DNA from 4 places in the Mangrovibacter sp. MFB070 genome. Region 2 is predicted to be linked to each of the others. Evidence: predicted binding sites of a transcription regulator. Region 2 holds the regulator's gene; each other region holds the start of a gene.
What was found. Region 2 encodes CRP, which controls carbon source genes, mostly activating them, when cyclic AMP is high. Its sites were predicted from a motif close to ATGTGANNNNNNTCACAT; they were not measured.
Positions count from the first base shown of each region.

Region 1: the regulator CRP is predicted to act here: its motif matches at 2,451-2,468, upstream of drpB (cell division protein DrpB).
Region 3: the regulator CRP is predicted to act here: its motif matches at 1,698-1,715, upstream of DT73_RS19095 (sugar transporter).
Region 4: the regulator CRP is predicted to act here: its motif matches at 1,974-1,991, upstream of psiE (phosphate-starvation-inducible protein PsiE).

Region 1 is NZ_JJMI01000001.1:11,883-16,100, reverse strand. It holds gene fdnG (formate dehydrogenase-N subunit alpha) at 1-1,159, opposite strand, end outside; gene DT73_RS00095 (phosphohydrolase) at 1,391-2,080, opposite strand; gene drpB (cell division protein DrpB) at 2,145-2,399, opposite strand; gene DT73_RS00080 (SgcJ/EcaC family oxidoreductase) at 3,080-3,538, shown strand; gene DT73_RS00075 (hypothetical protein) at 3,651-3,941, shown strand; gene DT73_RS00070 (DUF4056 domain-containing protein) at 4,192-4,218, opposite strand, start outside.
Region 2 is NZ_JJMI01000028.1:17,496-21,713, forward strand. It holds gene DT73_RS15485 (phosphoribulokinase) at 1-574, shown strand, start outside; gene DT73_RS15490 (OsmC family protein) at 627-1,031, opposite strand; gene crp (cAMP-activated global transcriptional regulator CRP) at 1,329-1,961, shown strand; gene pstS (phosphate ABC transporter substrate-binding protein PstS) at 2,172-3,209, shown strand; gene DT73_RS15505 (aspartate aminotransferase family protein) at 3,329-4,218, opposite strand, start outside.
Region 3 is NZ_JJMI01000039.1:189,471-193,688, forward strand. It holds gene DT73_RS19085 (LysR family transcriptional regulator) at 1-599, shown strand, start outside; gene DT73_RS19090 (L-lactate dehydrogenase) at 675-1,622, shown strand; gene DT73_RS19095 (sugar transporter) at 1,791-2,987, shown strand; gene DT73_RS19100 (MarC family NAAT transporter) at 3,057-3,731, opposite strand; gene marR (multiple antibiotic resistance transcriptional regulator MarR) at 3,965-4,218, shown strand, end outside.
Region 4 is NZ_JJMI01000003.1:30,025-34,242, forward strand. It holds gene DT73_RS01610 (YjbH domain-containing protein) at 1-647, shown strand, start outside; gene DT73_RS01615 (GNAT family N-acetyltransferase) at 634-1,194, opposite strand; gene DT73_RS01620 (aspartate/glutamate racemase family protein) at 1,241-1,894, opposite strand; gene psiE (phosphate-starvation-inducible protein PsiE) at 2,038-2,451, shown strand; gene malG (maltose ABC transporter permease MalG) at 2,586-3,476, opposite strand; gene malF (maltose ABC transporter permease MalF) at 3,489-4,218, opposite strand, start outside.

The sequences.
Region 1 (4,218 bases), on a different contig from region 2:
AATCTGCTTGTGAGGTACCACACAGGTTTTCGACCATTTCTGGCGTGTAACGCGCGACATGCTGTTTGAGCAGGTTAATCACACACCGCGGGTTTTGCAGCGAATCGTCACGTTGCGCCATCCCTTCATCATCCAGTGCGTAAGCCCAACTGGTTTTGTCGTATTTGTGGTGTTTTTCGTCGAAACCGCTGAACAGACCATCGTTGAAGGCGTAATCGTCGCGCACCAGCAATGCCGCATTGGTAAAGGCTTTCACATAGTCATGGTGAATTGCGTCATGGCCGAGCAGATAATTAATCACCCCGAGCAAGAACGCCGCATCCGAGCCTGCGCGGATGGGTGCGTAGCGGTCGGCAACCGACGCGGTACGGTTGAAGCGCGGGTCAACCACCAGCACCGTGGCCTTATTATGATTTTTGGCCTCCACAACCCATTTGAAACCGACCGGGTGCGCTTCTGCCGGGTTGCCGCCCATCACCAATACCACATTGGCGTTTTTGATATCGTTCCAGTTATTGGTCATAGCCCCACGACCAAAGCTGGGCGCCAATGCTGATACAGTAGGCCCGTGGCACAAACGCGCCTGGTTTTCCACAGCCAGCATTCCCAGTGCCCGTGAGAACTTCTGGTCCAGGACCCCGGTTTCATTGCTGGCAGCGGAAGAACAAAACATTGAGGTGGTCAGCCAGCGGTTGACTGTTACGCCTGAACTGTTCGTTACCTGGAAATTCGCATCGCGGTCTGCTTTCATCAGGCGTGCAATGCGATCGATTGCATCTTCCCAGCTAATACGTTGCCAGGTGTCACTACCTGGCGCGCGGTATTCTGGGTATTTGAGCCGTTGGTCGCTGTGAATATAATCCACCACCCCGGCACCTTTCGGGCACAAAGACCCGCGGCTGACCGGGTGGTCTGGATCACCCTCGACATGGAATATTGAAGAGGTGGCATTTTTCGCGCCATCACCCAGGCTGTAAATCAGCATGCCGCAACCTACTGAGCAGTAAGTGCAGTTGTTGCGGGTTTCTTTGGCCCGAATCAGTTTATATTCGCGAGTGCTGGCATGTGCAGTAACGGGTGTAAACCCCAGTGCGGCAAGGGTGGTGCCAGCCATTCCCCCTGCACAGACTTTAAAAAATCCTCTGCGATTGACTTGCATCCTTTTGCCCACATTATTTTTATTGATTAAAGTGGGTATACGGTATCAGGCAGCAGAAAATGTAAATTGATTGTAATCAATTTACGCAAAAAAAACTCCTGCTGTTACCAACATTGGTGGAAGATTAACCAATATTTTATGTCCGTAACAAAAATCACGCAAAAGGCGCAGCAAAATAAAGGCAGCCCACTGCTATGCCGTGAACTGCCTGGACGAGATATGGGCAGGAGGTTAACAGGTAAATTGCTGGCGAATGTGCTCATCAAAGCCAAGCAATTCCCCATTCAGTTCGGCACATAACTTTGCCATATAATCCACCAGGAAATTGGCATTGTGGCGCGCCAGGCTGCGCCCGGTCTCAGTTTGCATTTTAGCCGGGAGTGCGAGAAGTTTTTTGCGAAAATGGTCTAATGCAAAGCGGGTATCATCCAGCTCGCGGGCTTCAGCCATCGGGTCTTCTGCATCGAATAACGGCCTGCCCAGCGCACCAGATACATAGAAGACACGGGCAAGTCCTATTGCCCCCAGGGACTCCAGCCGGTCTGCATCCTGCACAATTTTGGCTTCTGTTGTTTGAGGCACTATCCCGGCACTGAAACTGTGCGCGGCTATTGCATGAGCGACGGCATCATAGATCTCCGCCGGGAAAGCCGGAAAATAAGTTGCCAGAATGTGCCGGGTTTTATCAGCGGCCATTCTGGATGCCAGATGGCGTTCCGGGTGGTTTTTAGGCAAATTAACCACATCATGAAAATAACATGCGGTTAACACGACCAGTGCGTTCCCTTCGTGGTGGCGCAACATCTTTTGCGCTGTGCACCAGACCCGGCGAAAATGTGATAAGTCATGGGCTGCATCATCCTGAGGCCCGTGCTGCGACAACCATTGTTCAAACTGTAACTGCCAGTCTTGTAATAACATTTTCACTCCCGAGCTGCACATGTGGCTATACGTTGCCAGCCAATGATGACACTAAAGTGACATTCTAGCGGTGACTGGCTGGCCGGGTAAACCAGACAACAACCCCCAAAACCAGAGCAATGGCACCCAATACCATTCCCCCGGCCAGGGCATCCAGCAATTTGCCGGAAAATGTACCATGAACGTTACCAGGAACAGGCTGAACAGCACTGACTACCCAGAAATAACGCAAAATAGCCCACAGGGCATAAAGGCAAAAAATCCAGAAAGCACATAACGCCAGTTTGCCGCCCAGGTCGCGGCGCGGTTTATTATCCATAACAGTCTGTTTCTCATGCAAAATCATCAGTTAATTGCCCATTGCAGGCTAATGTGATTTATATCACATTTAATATTCAATGAGGCCAGTTTCCTCTTCGCTGGCAACGAAACCGGATTTTTCTGTGTTTCTGGCGCACTGCCCTCCCTGTCCAACACCATAAAATAGCGGGAAGACTGGTAAATGTTTAATTTTTATTCGCCAGTTACCCTCAGTGCGTGATTTCATGCTGCATGCGATTTCTTAAACGGAATAAAGATTATTTTTGCATTTTGTGCTATCCAGATACTATTCACGCAGGCTTTTTCATGGAATAATCAATTCGTTATTGCCTTTTTATTCCACTGTATATTCCTGACGATTCAACTCGTTTTCAGGTTTACTGGCTCATCAGGTGGCTTATAGCTACTCGGGTTAGTATTGCCCGGACAAGTTGAACCGTCAGGTGATTGTGATTACGCCAACTGGCGGGCCTGTGCATATACTGGCAGGCCGATTATTTATTTTTCAGCATATTTTCTTTTAATGTTACGCAAAAACATTTACCTGCAGCAAACAGCCCACGAAAAAACTGACAATAAAAAATACAACCACGCACATTTAAACATGTGTAAAGGCAGTATATTCCCCACACGTTATTCTTTAATCTCTTGCCTGCCTATATATGGAGAGAAGAATAAATGATTTTACGCACTGGAATTGCCCTGTTTAGTTTAATTGCCTCTATGAATAGTATTGCAGCAGAAAAAATTACGTGTACGGATAGCGACATTCCGGAAATAGAAGCACGGTTTACTGTCTGGAATAATGCATTACAAACTGGTGATGCTCAGCAAGTTGCTGCGTTATATACCCGCGATGCCGTCTTACTGCCAACGGTTTCAAACCAGGTTCGCCTCACCAATGATCAGCGAGTAGATTATTTTGAACATTTTTTAGAAAAAAAGCCGGTTGGGGAAATTAACCAGCGCACTGTGCGCCTCGGTTGCAATACGGCAATTGACAGCGGTATTTATACTTTTACCTTTAGCGATAACACAACCATTCAGGCTCGGTATACATTCACTTACGACTACGTTGATAACCAGTGGCTGATTTCCTCACACCACTCATCCGCTATGCCTGAAGGGCAGTCCTGAGTAATGAGGCCGGGTCTGGCATAACCTGGCGTTCCACCAGATGAAAACATGACGGGCACACTGTTGTGCCCGTTGCTATTACCCCGCCACAGTTAATGGTGAGGCGGTGGAGGTGGCGGAGTCGTATGGCCGCCATCATGATTTCCTTCGTGCGGCCCGTTATCATGATGTGAGTCGTTATCGTGATGTGGTCCGTTATCGTGATGTGGTCCGTTATCGTGATGTGGTCCGTTATCGTGATGTGGCCCGTTATCATGATGTGACTCATTTCCATAGTGATGACCATTATCATGATGGTGTTTGTCATTATGGTGGCCATTATTATCATGGTGGTTCTTATCATGGTGTTCGTTATGATGTGGCGGCGGTGGCGGGTTATGTGCTCCATAAACGACTGGTGTAAACACAAACACCAGCAGAGCGGGCAACATCGCTATTTTACTCACAGCTTAATCCTTAGAAATTATCTACAACGTGCGGCCATCCTGGCATAAATAAGCGTTAAACATAATAAAACGGGATTGAATTGAGAGTTTTCAAATTCCAGTTCACATCACAGACAAAAAATAATCTTTAACAATCAAAATATATTATTTTGATTCATAATGCGTGTTAATTTATATCACATAATAACTAACCTGTTTAAACCATTGTTACCTGGTTACCTGTCTACTGCCAGT
Region 2 (4,218 bases):
CGATGAAGCCGTTCCCTGGAATCAGGTGCCTGGTACCTTTACCCCCTGGCAACCGCTGCCTGAACCCACAGATGTATTGTTTTATGAAGGGCTGCACGGCGGCGTGGTAACTCAGGAGTGTGATGTCGCTCAACACGTTGATCTCCTGGTCGGCGTGGTACCTATCGTTAACCTCGAGTGGATTCAAAAGCTGGTAAGGGACACCAGTGAACGCGGCCATTCCCGGGAAGCCGTGATGGATTCAGTGGTGCGCTCAATGGAAGATTACATCAATTACATTACACCCCAGTTTTCACGTACTCACCTTAACTTCCAGCGAGTGCCTACCGTGGATACGTCCAACCCCTTTGCAGCCAAAGCGATTCCTTCTCTGGATGAAAGTTTTGTCGTTATTCATTTCCGCGGGCTGGAAGATATCGATTTCCCATGGCTTTTGGCAATGCTGCAAGGGTCATTTATTTCTCATATCAATACACTAGTTGTCCCGGGTGGGAAGATGGGCCTGGCGATGGAGTTAATCATGACGCCACTGGTCAAACGCCTGGCTGAAGGGAAAAAAATCGCGGGGGCCTGATACAGGCACAGAACGGGCGGGCGCTGCAAAGTACAGCCCCCGCCATGAAAACTTAGCCTTCAACCACTTCCCATGAGTGCGTGATGGTGGCTGCTTTGCCAAGCATTAACGCAACAGAGCAATATTTTTCCGCAGACAAATCCACCGCGCGAGCCACGGCATTATCTTTCAGATCTTTCCCTGTAACGATGAAGTGCAAATTGATAGTGGTAAACAAACGCGGCGCTTCTTCCCGGCGTTCAGATGTCAGTTTGACCTCACAATCAGTCACATTATGGCGGCCTTTTTGTAAAATAGAGACAACATCAATGGCACTGCATCCACCGGCAGCCATTAGCACCATTTCCATTGGACTTGGCGCTTTATCACCGGAGTTACCATCCATCAGGACCTGGTGGCCTGAGGCGGATTCACCCAAAAATGTTAAACCTTCAACCCATTTAACTCGCGCCTGCATACTCATTACTCCCAACTAAAGTGTTATCGCAACAGATTACGCGGCATTAACAAAACAGGCAATGGAAGGCGACACAGGTCATGCTGAAACGAGACAATAGAAGACACTTCAGGAAACCTGTGCTAAAACAAACAAGATGTAACAGACTGACAGTGACGTCATACCTGTTACAGAGGAAAAAGCGATTACAGACCAAACGACTCATGGCTCGCTTCAGGAATGGGGCGATTTAATGTTGTAACGCCAACAGGGCCCTACCCTGTCTTTGAGCAAGTTTATAATAGAGGATAACCGCGCATGGTGCTTGGCAAACCCCAAACAGACCCGACTCTCGAATGGTTCTTGTCACATTGCCACATTCATAAGTATCCATCCAAGAGCACCCTGATCCATCAGGGCGAGAAAGCAGAAACGCTGTATTACATCGTAAAAGGCTCTGTGGCCGTGCTTATCAAGGATGAAGAAGGCAAGGAGATGATCCTTTCTTATCTTAATCAAGGCGATTTTATTGGCGAACTGGGGCTGTTTGAAGAAGGCCAGGAGCGTAGCGCCTGGGTTCGTGCAAAAACAGCCTGTGAAGTAGCCGAAATTTCATACAAAAAATTTCGCCAGTTGATCCAGGTAAACCCGGACATTCTGATGCGCCTTTCATCCCAGATGGCACGTCGTTTACAGGTCACTTCTGAAAAAGTAGGGAACCTGGCATTCCTTGATGTAACCGGCCGAATTGCACAGACTTTGCTTAACCTGGCGAAACAACCTGATGCAATGACCCACCCGGATGGCATGCAAATCAAAATTACCCGTCAGGAAATTGGCCAAATTGTTGGCTGTTCCCGTGAAACTGTGGGCCGTATTTTAAAAATGCTGGAAGATCAAAACCTGATTTCCGCTCACGGTAAAACCATTGTGGTATACGGTACTCGTTAATTTTACTGTATTTCATCACACATTGAGGCACGCTCCAGAGCGTGCCTTTTTGTTTTGCTCAACCCAATATCCCTTCGGCTTTACCGAACAAATTCTGAAAATTGTTCACGAATGACACAAAACTGTCACAAATTCGCCTTATTCTTCCCGGGTACTGAAAACACAGCGATTAAAAAATTATTTTTGATCTAACCTTTTCCGGGAGAAATTATGGCAATGCTTAGCTCTTCAGCCCGTCTTGTAATCGCCGCTCTGACTCTGTCCACCACAACTGCATTTGCAGCCACTAACCTGACAGGTGCCGGTGGTACGTTCCCAGCGCCGGTTTATGCAAAATGGGCTGCAGAATATCAGCAGAAAACAGGTTCTCAGGTAAACTACCAGGGAATTGGTTCTTCAGGTGGTATCAAACAAATCATTGCAAAAACCGTCGATTTTGGTGCATCTGATGCGCCAATGAGCGATGCTGATCTGGAAAAAAATGGCTTGTTCCAGTTCCCGACCGTGATTGGTGGCGTGGTTCTGGCCGTTAATATCCCGGGTATTAAATCAGGTGAACTGACTCTGGATGGCAAAACACTGGGTGATATCTACCTGGGTAAAATCAAGAAATGGAATGACCCGGCAATCACTAAGCTGAACCCGAATGCCAAATTGCCGGATACCAACATCAATGTGGTTCGCCGTGCAGACGGTTCAGGCACCTCTTTCGTCTTCACCAGCTACCTGTCCAAAGTAAGCCCGGACTGGGCAAGCCAGGTTGGTAAAGGCACCACCGTTAAATGGCCAACTGGCCTGGGCGGCAAAGGGAACGATGGCGTGGCTGCATTCGTACAGCGTCTGCCGGGTTCTATTGGTTATGTTGAATATGCCTACGCAAAACAGAACAACCTGACCTGGACTAAGTTGTTTGATGCTGACGGTAAAGCAATCGAGCCGACCCAAAAAAGCTTCAGTAACAGCGCAAAAGAAGCCGACTGGAGTAAAACCTTTGCTCAGGACCTGACTTATCAGAAAGGTGCAGATGCATGGCCAATCTCTTCTACTACTTTTATCCTGGTCTACAAAAAGCAGGAAAATGCAGAGAAAGGTGCCGAAGTGCTGAAGTTCTTTGACTGGGCTTACAAAAATGGCAACGCTATCGCTGGTAACCTGGATTACGCTCCACTGCCTGCAAGCGTTACTGAACAGATTCGTGCTGCATGGAAAGCCAATGTAAAAGACAGTTCAGGTAAAGCCCTGTACTAATCTTGATGAATGGAACACTCTGCTTCAAAAGTAAAAAGCCGGGGTTACCCGGCTTTTTATTGCTGTCCTTGAACCCCGGCACCATCAGTTAAGTGCATACAGAGAGTGCATGAGTGCAGTTACAGCCCTTTAACCACCGCTTTTATTGCATCGGCAAAACGAGCCATACCCTCTTCAATATCTTTATAATCAATAACCAAAGACGGAGCCAGACGGACTACATCCGGCCCGGCATTGAGGATCATCAAACCATTCGCTGCGGCCGCATTCAGTACATCACGCGCCCGCCCTTTGTATGCGGCACTCAATTCGGCACCAATCAGTAACCCCATTCCCCGGATATCACTGAAAACAGCGTACTGTTCATTAATCTGCTTCAGGTGTTTTACGAACAACTCGCGTTTCGCCATAACACCATCCAGAACTTCCGGCGTATTGATAATATCGAAAGCAGCACCTGCCACCGCACACGCCAGTGGGTTACCGCCGTAGGTCGAGCCATGTGAGCCAACATGGAATGCCGATGCAATCTCTTCTGTTGTCAGCATCGCACTAATTGGGAACCCACCGCCAATCGCTTTAGCACTGGTCAAAATATCGGGAGTCACATTATAGTGCATGTAAGCAAACAGCTTACCAGCACGGCCCATACCACACTGAACTTCATCAAACACCAGCAGGGCTTTATATTCGTCACACAGCTCACGCAGGCCTTTCAGGAACTCAGGAGTGGCCGCCATCACGCCGCCTTCTCCCTGAATAGGTTCCACCACAACAGCACAGGTGTGGTCATCCATAACGGCTTTCACCGCATGTAAATCATTAAAAGGCACATGAACGATATCTGCCGGTTTCGGGCCAAAGCCATCTGAATATTTAGGCTGCCCCCCCACAGAAACAGTGAATAAAGAACGTCCATGAAAAGCATTATGAAAAGCGATTATTTTTGTTTTATAAGGACTGTGGCGCGTAGACGCATAGAAACGGGCCAGCTTAAAGGCGGTTTCAT
Region 3 (4,218 bases), on a different contig from region 2:
CATCAGGTCTGTTACCGCTGGGATCGCTGGAGAGTACCGCGGCCATTCGCATTCCGGAACTTCTGGCGCGTTTTAACCAGCGTTATCCCTCGGTACAACTGACGCTCACCACAGGCCCTTCCGGCGACATGATTGAGTCAGTGCTCAATGGCAGGTTAGCGGCGGCATTCACCGACGTCCCTTTTAAAAACCCGGCCCTTGAGTACCGTCCATTGTGTAATGAAGAGATGGTGATTATTGCCCCCGGGAGCCATCCCCCAGTTCACCGGGCCCGCGAGGTGGATGGTGCCAGTTTGTATGCATTCAAGGCCAACTGTTCATACCGCCATCATTTCGAATCCTGGTTTCAGGCTGATAACGCCCGTCCGGGGCATATCTACGAAATGGAATCATGGCATGGGATCCTGGCCTGCGTGATTGCCGGTGCAGGCCTGGCTATGATCCCCAGAGCAATGCTGGCCATTATGCCGGGTGCGCATCAGGTGAATATCTGGCCGGTGGGTGAAGCCTGGCGCTGGCGCGAAACAGCGCTAATCTGGCGTAAAGACAGCCTGACTCCGCAATTGCGCGCATTGCTTAACCTGCTGGGCCCTTCATGATAAGCAAAAATAATTTTTAGCCACACCAGGCGCGGTGTAACGTAGCGCTGAATGTTTAAATTCTGCGGAACTCACATGAATACCAAACCCCGTAAGGTAATGATTATTGGCGCAGGTAATGTTGGCACTGCCGCTGCCTGGGCGTTGCTCAACCAGAATATTTGTGAAGAACTGGTTCTGGTTGACCTGAATAAAACCCGGGCTGAAGCCCATTGCCAGGATTTGTCCGACGCCGCCGCGTATATGCCCGGTATGATGACCATTACCCAACGCGATGCCAGCGATTGCGCTGATGTGGATATCGCCGTCATCACCGTTTCCGGTGGGCCGCTCAAGCCCGGGCAAACCCGGCTTGATGAACTGACCAATACTGCCCGTATTATGAAGCAGTTAGTTCCCGAAATGATGTCCAATGGTTTTAACGGCATTTTCCTGATTGCCACAAACCCCTGCGATATTATTACCTGGCAGGTGTGGCAGTTATCCGGGTTACCCCGCCAGCAAGTCATTGGCACAGGTGTGTGGCTCGATACCACCAGGTTACGCCGCACTCTGGCTCAGGCGCTGGATATTGGCCCGCAGAGTATTGATGCTTTCATCCTGGGTGAACATGGCGACGCACAGTTTCCTGTCTGGTCGCATTCTTCTGTTTACGGTTCGCCGGTGGGCGATGTGTGGAAACGCCGTACTGGCACGGAGCTGGACACAAACGCCATTGCCGAAAAAGTGCGTAAACTGGGGTTTGAAATTTATGCGGGTAAAGGCTGTACCGAATTTGGTATTGCCGGCACCATTACCGAAATCTGCCGGAATATTTTTACCGGGAGCCACCGGGCTCTGGCGATTTCCTGTGTACTGGATGGGGAATACGGAAAAACTGGCATCGCCATTGGTGTTCCGGCCGTACTGGCACAAAGTGGCGTGCAACAAATTATTGAGCTGCAACTGGCTGAAGAGGAACAGGCTAAGTTTGACGCAGCCGCCCATATTATTCAGGCAAACATAGCCCGCCTGCCGCAGTAGTTGCCAGGGCTGCCGGGTACATAGCAACCCCGGCAGTTCCATTGTGTGATAACCCACTTGTATTGAAATGTAAAAAAGAGATGTAGCTCACAATTCTGCTTGTACGCCTGCGTTGTTGGTTTTATCATCGCCCCATCGTTGATTGGACCACCTGCGCAGACTCAAACAATGAACACATCCATGACTGTTTCCCGCCGTGTTGCATGGCTACGGGTGCTGACCCTCGCTATTGCCGCGTTTATCTTTAATACCACTGAATTTGTCCCTGTTGGGTTGTTATCGGATATTGCCGAAAGCTTCAATATGAGCACCGCTCAGGTGGGGATAATGCTGACAATTTATGCCTGGGTAGTCGGGCTGATGTCGTTGCCCTTTATGCTGTTAACCAGCCAGATGGAGCGCAAAAAGTTACTGATTGGTATCTTCTTGCTGTTTATTGCCAGCCACGCGCTTTCTTTCCTGGCATGGAACTTTACCGTGCTGGTGATTAGCCGTATTGGTGTCGCGTTTGCTCATGCCATTTTCTGGTCCATAACGGCGTCCCTGGCGATTCGTCTGGCACCTGCGGGGAAACGGGCTCAGGCATTAAGCTTTCTGGCAACCGGCACCGCATTAGCCATGGTACTGGGGTTGCCACTCGGCCGCGTCATTGGCCAGTACTTCAGCTGGCGAACCACTTTTTTTGCCATTGGCGTTGGCGCGTTAGTTACACTGGTGTGCCTGATGAAACTGTTACCACGTATGCCCAGTGAGCATTCAGGCTCATTAAAAAGCCTGCCCGTTTTGTTCCGCCGCCCGGCGCTGGTCAGCATTTATGTTCTTACTGTGGTTGTGGTTACCGCACATTACACGGCCTACAGCTATATTGAGCCTTTTGTACAAACAGTTGCAGGCTTCAGCGCCAATTTCGCCACTGTGTTGTTGTTGATTCTTGGTGGTGCCGGGATCATCGGCAGTATCATTTTCAGCAAACTTGGCAATCTGCATGCATCAGGCCTGGTCAGTAGCGCCATCGGGGTTTTGGTGTGCTGCCTGGCCTTGCTGATGCCTGCATCCGTTTCATCAAATGCGCTTATCATCCTGAGCCTGTTCTGGGGCATCGCCTTTATGATTATCGGCCTGGGTATGCAGGTTAAAGTTCTGGCGCTGGCACCTGATGCCACCGATGTGGCAATGTCCTTGTTCTCCGGGATCTTCAATATTGGTATTGGTGCTGGTGCACTGCTTGGCAACCAGATAAGCCTGCATTTGTCTATGTCGGCTATTGGCTACCTGGGTGCGCTACCAGCCATTGCCGCGCTGGTGTGGTCGGTAGTTATTTTCCGCCGCTGGCCGCAAAGCCTGGAGCACCAGCCGAGCCATTAATGCCCTGGTAGCTTAACGCTGAAAGTAAAAACGCCCTGCTTAACAGGGCGTTTTATTTGGAGCTGGTAATCAAACGTGCCCCGGATAATGCTGAATGATATCCAGAACACCATTAATCACGAACTGAACGCCCATACATACCAACAGAAAGCCCATAACACGGGAAATCGCATCAATTCCCCCTTTACCCACAATACGCATCACCGCACCCGAGCCCCGCAGGCAGCCCCACAGAATCAGGCTGACACACAAAAACGTTACTGGCGGCCCCACCACCAGCACCCAGTGGGGAAACTCCGTGGTGTGGTGCACAGTAGATGCCGTACTGATTATCATGGCGATTGTCCCGGGCCCGGCAGTAGAAGGCATAGCAAGCGGCACAAACGCAATATTTGCCCCGGAGTCTCTTGCCAGCTCCTCCGATTTGGATTTGGCCTCGGGAATTTCGTGAGGCTTTTCTTTCGGAAACAGCATACGAAAGCCAATAAACGCCACAATCAACCCACCTGCAATACGTAACCCGGGAATCGAAATACCAAACGTATTCATCACCACCTGCCCGGCATACCAGGCCACCATCATAATGATAAATACGTTAATTGAGGCCTGGCGTGACTGGCGATGGCGCTCCTGGGTATTCATATTCCCGCTCAGCCCAAGGAACAGCGCTACCGTGGTGAGAGGGTTTGCCAAAGGCAATAACACGACCAGCCCAATACCGACTGCTTTAACGAGTTCGAGCATTCTGTGTTCCTTTATCCATCTGATGCTTTGCGATTAATCTAATGAAATCAGAGATAAATGCTAGCTCACATACGCTGCTAATAACAGCATTCGCCCATGATTGTTACTCATGTATATTTTTATCAGACTAAGCGTTTTAGCACTTTGTGTGATCCAGATCGCCATATGATTGACTTATCCTTGCCTGGGCAATAGTATCTCGCGTGATTAATCTATTTGCCTGGGCAATGAATGTGAAAACGACATGCGATCTGTTCAATGAAATCATCCCGCTGGGCCGTCTGATCCACCTGGTGAATCAAAAGAAAGACCGTCTGTTAACAGAGTATCTCTCCCCGCAGGATGTGACTGCACCGCAATTTAAAGTGCTGTGCTCCATCTTCTGTGAAGTGGCCATTACACCGGGAGACTTAAGTAAATCACTCTCGGTCGATATGGGTGCCCTTACCCGCATGCTGGATCGCCTGGCATGTAAAGGTTGGGTATC
Region 4 (4,218 bases), on a different contig from region 2:
GCGACTCTGTGTTACCGCGTGTTCGTACTCGTGTGCGTGAATATGTGGAAAACAACTACTACATCAATAACCTGCAGGCGAACTACTTCCAGTATCTGGGGAATGGTTTTTACGGCCAGGTATATGGTGGTTACCTGGAAACCATGTTTGGCGGGGTCGGGACCGAAGTGTTATGGCGCCCACTGGACAGCGACTGGGCGTTAGGTGTCAATGCTAACTACGTGAAACAGCGCGACTGGACCAGCCCAACAGACATGATGAAATTCACTGATTACAGCGTGAAAACCGGCCATGTTACGGCATACTGGAATCCGTCATTTGCACCAGATGTGTTGATGAAGCTGAGTGTCGGGCAGTATCTGGCAGGCGACAAGGGCGCGACGCTGGAAGTGTCGAAACACTTCGACAGCGGGATTGTGGTTGGGACTTACGCCACTATCACCAATGTGTCGCCAGACGAATACGGCGAAGGGGATTTCACCAAAGGGGTGTATATCTCTGTACCGATGGATCTGTTCAGCGCCTACCCGACACGCAGCCGCGCGCAAGTCAGTTGGTCGCCGCTTACACGTGATGGTGGGCAGATGCTGGGCCGTAAATTTGACCTCTACAGCATGACCAGCGACCGCAGCGTTAACTTCCGTTAACCTGAGGCTTCCCCGGTGCAGTTCCTGGCCGGGGAAGTGACATCGCCATCAGTAAAATATCACTGGTTTGCGTTGCACTTTGAAACACCAGCTTCTTCATAACATGCATCCCCTGGCGCATGTAAAAACGCCGGGCGCCATGATTTTCTGCAAGCACCTCCAGCCACAACGATGTTTCCCCATGAGCCATTGCCTGGGTGATTATCTCGCCAAAAAAAGCCTGCCCCAGTCCTTGCCCGGTAAGCCCCGGCAGCAAATAGATTTTGTTCAGAAACGCGCCCTGAGGCGAGGGGTGTGCTAACCGTTCATGCCAGGTCAGTTCGGCAAAACCGACTGGTTTGCCTGCTTCGGCAACCAGCCACTGGTTACCGGGCGTGCCCATCCGCTCGCGAATCGCGGCAGGATCAAAGGATTTATGCATGAATGCCTGCATCTCTTGTGGGTTATTCCACAAGTGAGCAAAGTGGTGCTGATAACTTTCGGTGCCCAGTTGGTGAAGCAGGAAAGCATCGCCTTCCTGCGCTGTGCGAAATGTGAATGTTTTCATAGTTACAATAAGATAATACACACCAGCAAACAGGAAAAATGCTGTGTCACTCCAGAAGCTGTGTTTTTAGCTGTTCCAGCGCCAGATGTGGGCTGGTCAGTACCGGGGAGCAGGCTGGCAAATATTTACTGACACTGCTCATGGATGCCTGCGCCAGTGCAACACACTCGGCACCCTCTGTCAGAGCCCGTTGTACGGCAGCAATAATCCGCTCGTGGTACAGGATTTGGTCACCCTGTAAAAAAGCATCCCAGGCACCGGGAATCAGCCGGGTTTCCATTACCTGTTCAGGTTGCTGGCGTGCCAGTTCGAACAGTACCCGGGTAGGTTCAACCGTTGTTTGGGTGGTACACAACACCACCGTGCGCTTACCCTGGGCCATTGCTGCTTGCGCCAGTGCCCGGTCAACGCGCAACACCGGAATGCTGACGGGTGAACGCTGGTTGAGTTTGTCTACCGCCGGGCCAAGCGTTGAGCAGGTCAGCAGTACTGCGTCGGCGTGATGGCTTAGTGCCAGAAGCACCCGGATTACATCATCTTCCAGTGCTGAGGTTAACCCGCCACTGGCTTCCGCCGTGCGCAACAGTTGCGGCATCACCGTGTGTTTTAAACACCCCGCGGGCAGGCCCGTATCCTGTGCCGCCTGTTCAAATAACGCTTCATTACCGGGTGCCGTGTGTAAACAGGCAATGCGAATCATAGAGACCTCCGGTTGGTATCGGTATCACTCCGCATGAACAGATTCACGTATGGATAGCACACTATGCTAAAGAAAAAAATATGGATCTGGATCACATTTTTGCCGTATAACAGGCCAGAGACCGCAATTCAGTGGAGTCTGTTATGACGTCATTAGCGCGCGCCCGTGTCGAATTGATTTCGACAATTTTGCAAACCATTCTCAACCTGGGACTGACCTGCCTTGGGTTAATACTGGTCATTTTTCTCGGTAAAGAAACCCTGCATCTTGCTGATGTGCTGTTCACCCCGAATGAGCAGGCCAGTAAATACCTGCTGATTGAAGGCCTGGTGGTTTACTTCCTTTACTTCGAATTTATCGCCCTGATTGTGAAGTACTTTCAGTCGGGATTTCATTTCCCGTTACGTTACTTTGTTTATATCGGTATTACGGCGATTGTGCGCCTGATAATCATCGACCATAAATCCCCAATCGATGTCCTTATCTACTCAGCCGCTATTCTGCTGTTAGTTATTACGCTATGGCTATGCAACAGTAGCAGGCTGCGGCGGGAATAAATGTGCGTGATGCACAAAAAAAGTGGCGGCTCTTCAGGCCGCCAAAGACAGAGACAAGTTGGCTTAATAATGAGGGTTTGCAGTGGCATTACATCCCGCGCGTACAGGCAGGTTCGCGCGGGGGTGGAACAAGGTTAGCCTTTAACACCGCCAGCGGTGAGGCCGTTAACCAGCCAGCGCTGCGCCAGCAGGAACACAACAGTAATCGGTATCGCGGACAACACTGCGGCAGCGGCAAAGTCGCCCCACAAGTAGTTCTGCGGGTTAAGGTATTGCTGCATACCTACGGCCAGGGTGTAGCTGTTTACATCACGTAGCAGCAGTGAAGCAACCGGCACTTCGGTAATTGCGGCAATGAACGACAGAATAAAGACCACCGCCAGAATTGGCACCGATAACGGTAGCAACACCAGGCGGAAAGCCTGCCACGGGCTGGCGCCATCCAGTGCCGCCGCTTCTTCCAGCGAGCCATCAATCGTTTCGAAATAGCCTTTAATCGTCCAGACGTGCAGTGCAATACCGCCGAGGTAGGCAAAAATCACCCCGCCATGGGTATTCAGGCCAATAAACGGAATGTACTGGCCGAGGCGGTCGAACAATGCATATAACGCAACCAGTGACAGCACTGCCGGGAACATCTGGAAAATCAGCATCCCTTTAAGCAGGGTGGCTTTGCCTGGGAAACGCATCCGCGCGAAAGCGTAAGCGCAGGTAGTGGACAACGCCACAATCCCAATCGCGGTAATACCGGCGATTTTGACTGAGTTCCACAGCCACAACAGCACCGGGAACGGGGGCGGTGTGACACGCCCGTCGGCATGTTCCACACTGAACCCCAGCGCCAGTTTCCAGTGTTCCCAGGAAATTTGATCGGGGATCAGGCTGCCAGTTGCGAAGTTACCGGAGCGCAGAGAGATCGCCACCACCATTAACAGCGGGAACATGATGGCCGCAATAAACAACAGCAACAGTAAGTGAGTGGTCAGCAAGCGTAATTTTTGCGATTTGGGTTGCACCATAGCCATGATGATTCCTCCTTAATCAAACTTCATGCGGGTGGCTTTCAGGTTCACGACAGCCAGTGCGCCAACCAGCAGGAATATAATTGTGGCGATGGCTGCCGCCAGGCCGAAGTCCTGCCCGCCGCCGCCTTCAAAGGCGATACGGTAGGTGTAGCTCACCAGTAAGTCGGTATAACCTGCCGGTGTGGTAGTGCCGAGCCGGTCCGGGCCGCCGTTGGTTAACAACTGAATCAGAACAAAGTTGTTAAAGTTAAACGCGAAACTGGCAATCATCAGTGGTGTCAGTGGCTTAATCAGCAAAGGCAGTGTAATGCGGAAGAAGTTCTGGAACGGGCCCGCGCCATCCATCGCCGATGCTTCATATAAATCTTCCGGAATTGCTTTCAGCAGCCCCATGCACAAGATCATCATGTAGGGGTAACCCAGCCAGGTATTGACGATGATAATCATGCTGCGGGCGGTCGTCGGGTCGCTGAACCAGGCGGGTTTGATGCCAAACAGCGCACTCAGCATCATGTTGATTTCACCAAAACTTTGGTTGAACAACCCTTTGAAAATCAGAATAGAAATAAACGATGGCACCGCATAAGGCAAAATGAGCAGTACCCGGTAAATCGCTTTTCCTTTCAGGGATTCCCACTGTACCAGGCAGGCCAGTACCATACCGACGGCAACTGTCAGGAAAACAGTGAGGGCAGAGAAAACAATGGTCCAGATGAAAATGGCGAAGAAGGGTTTCTTGATG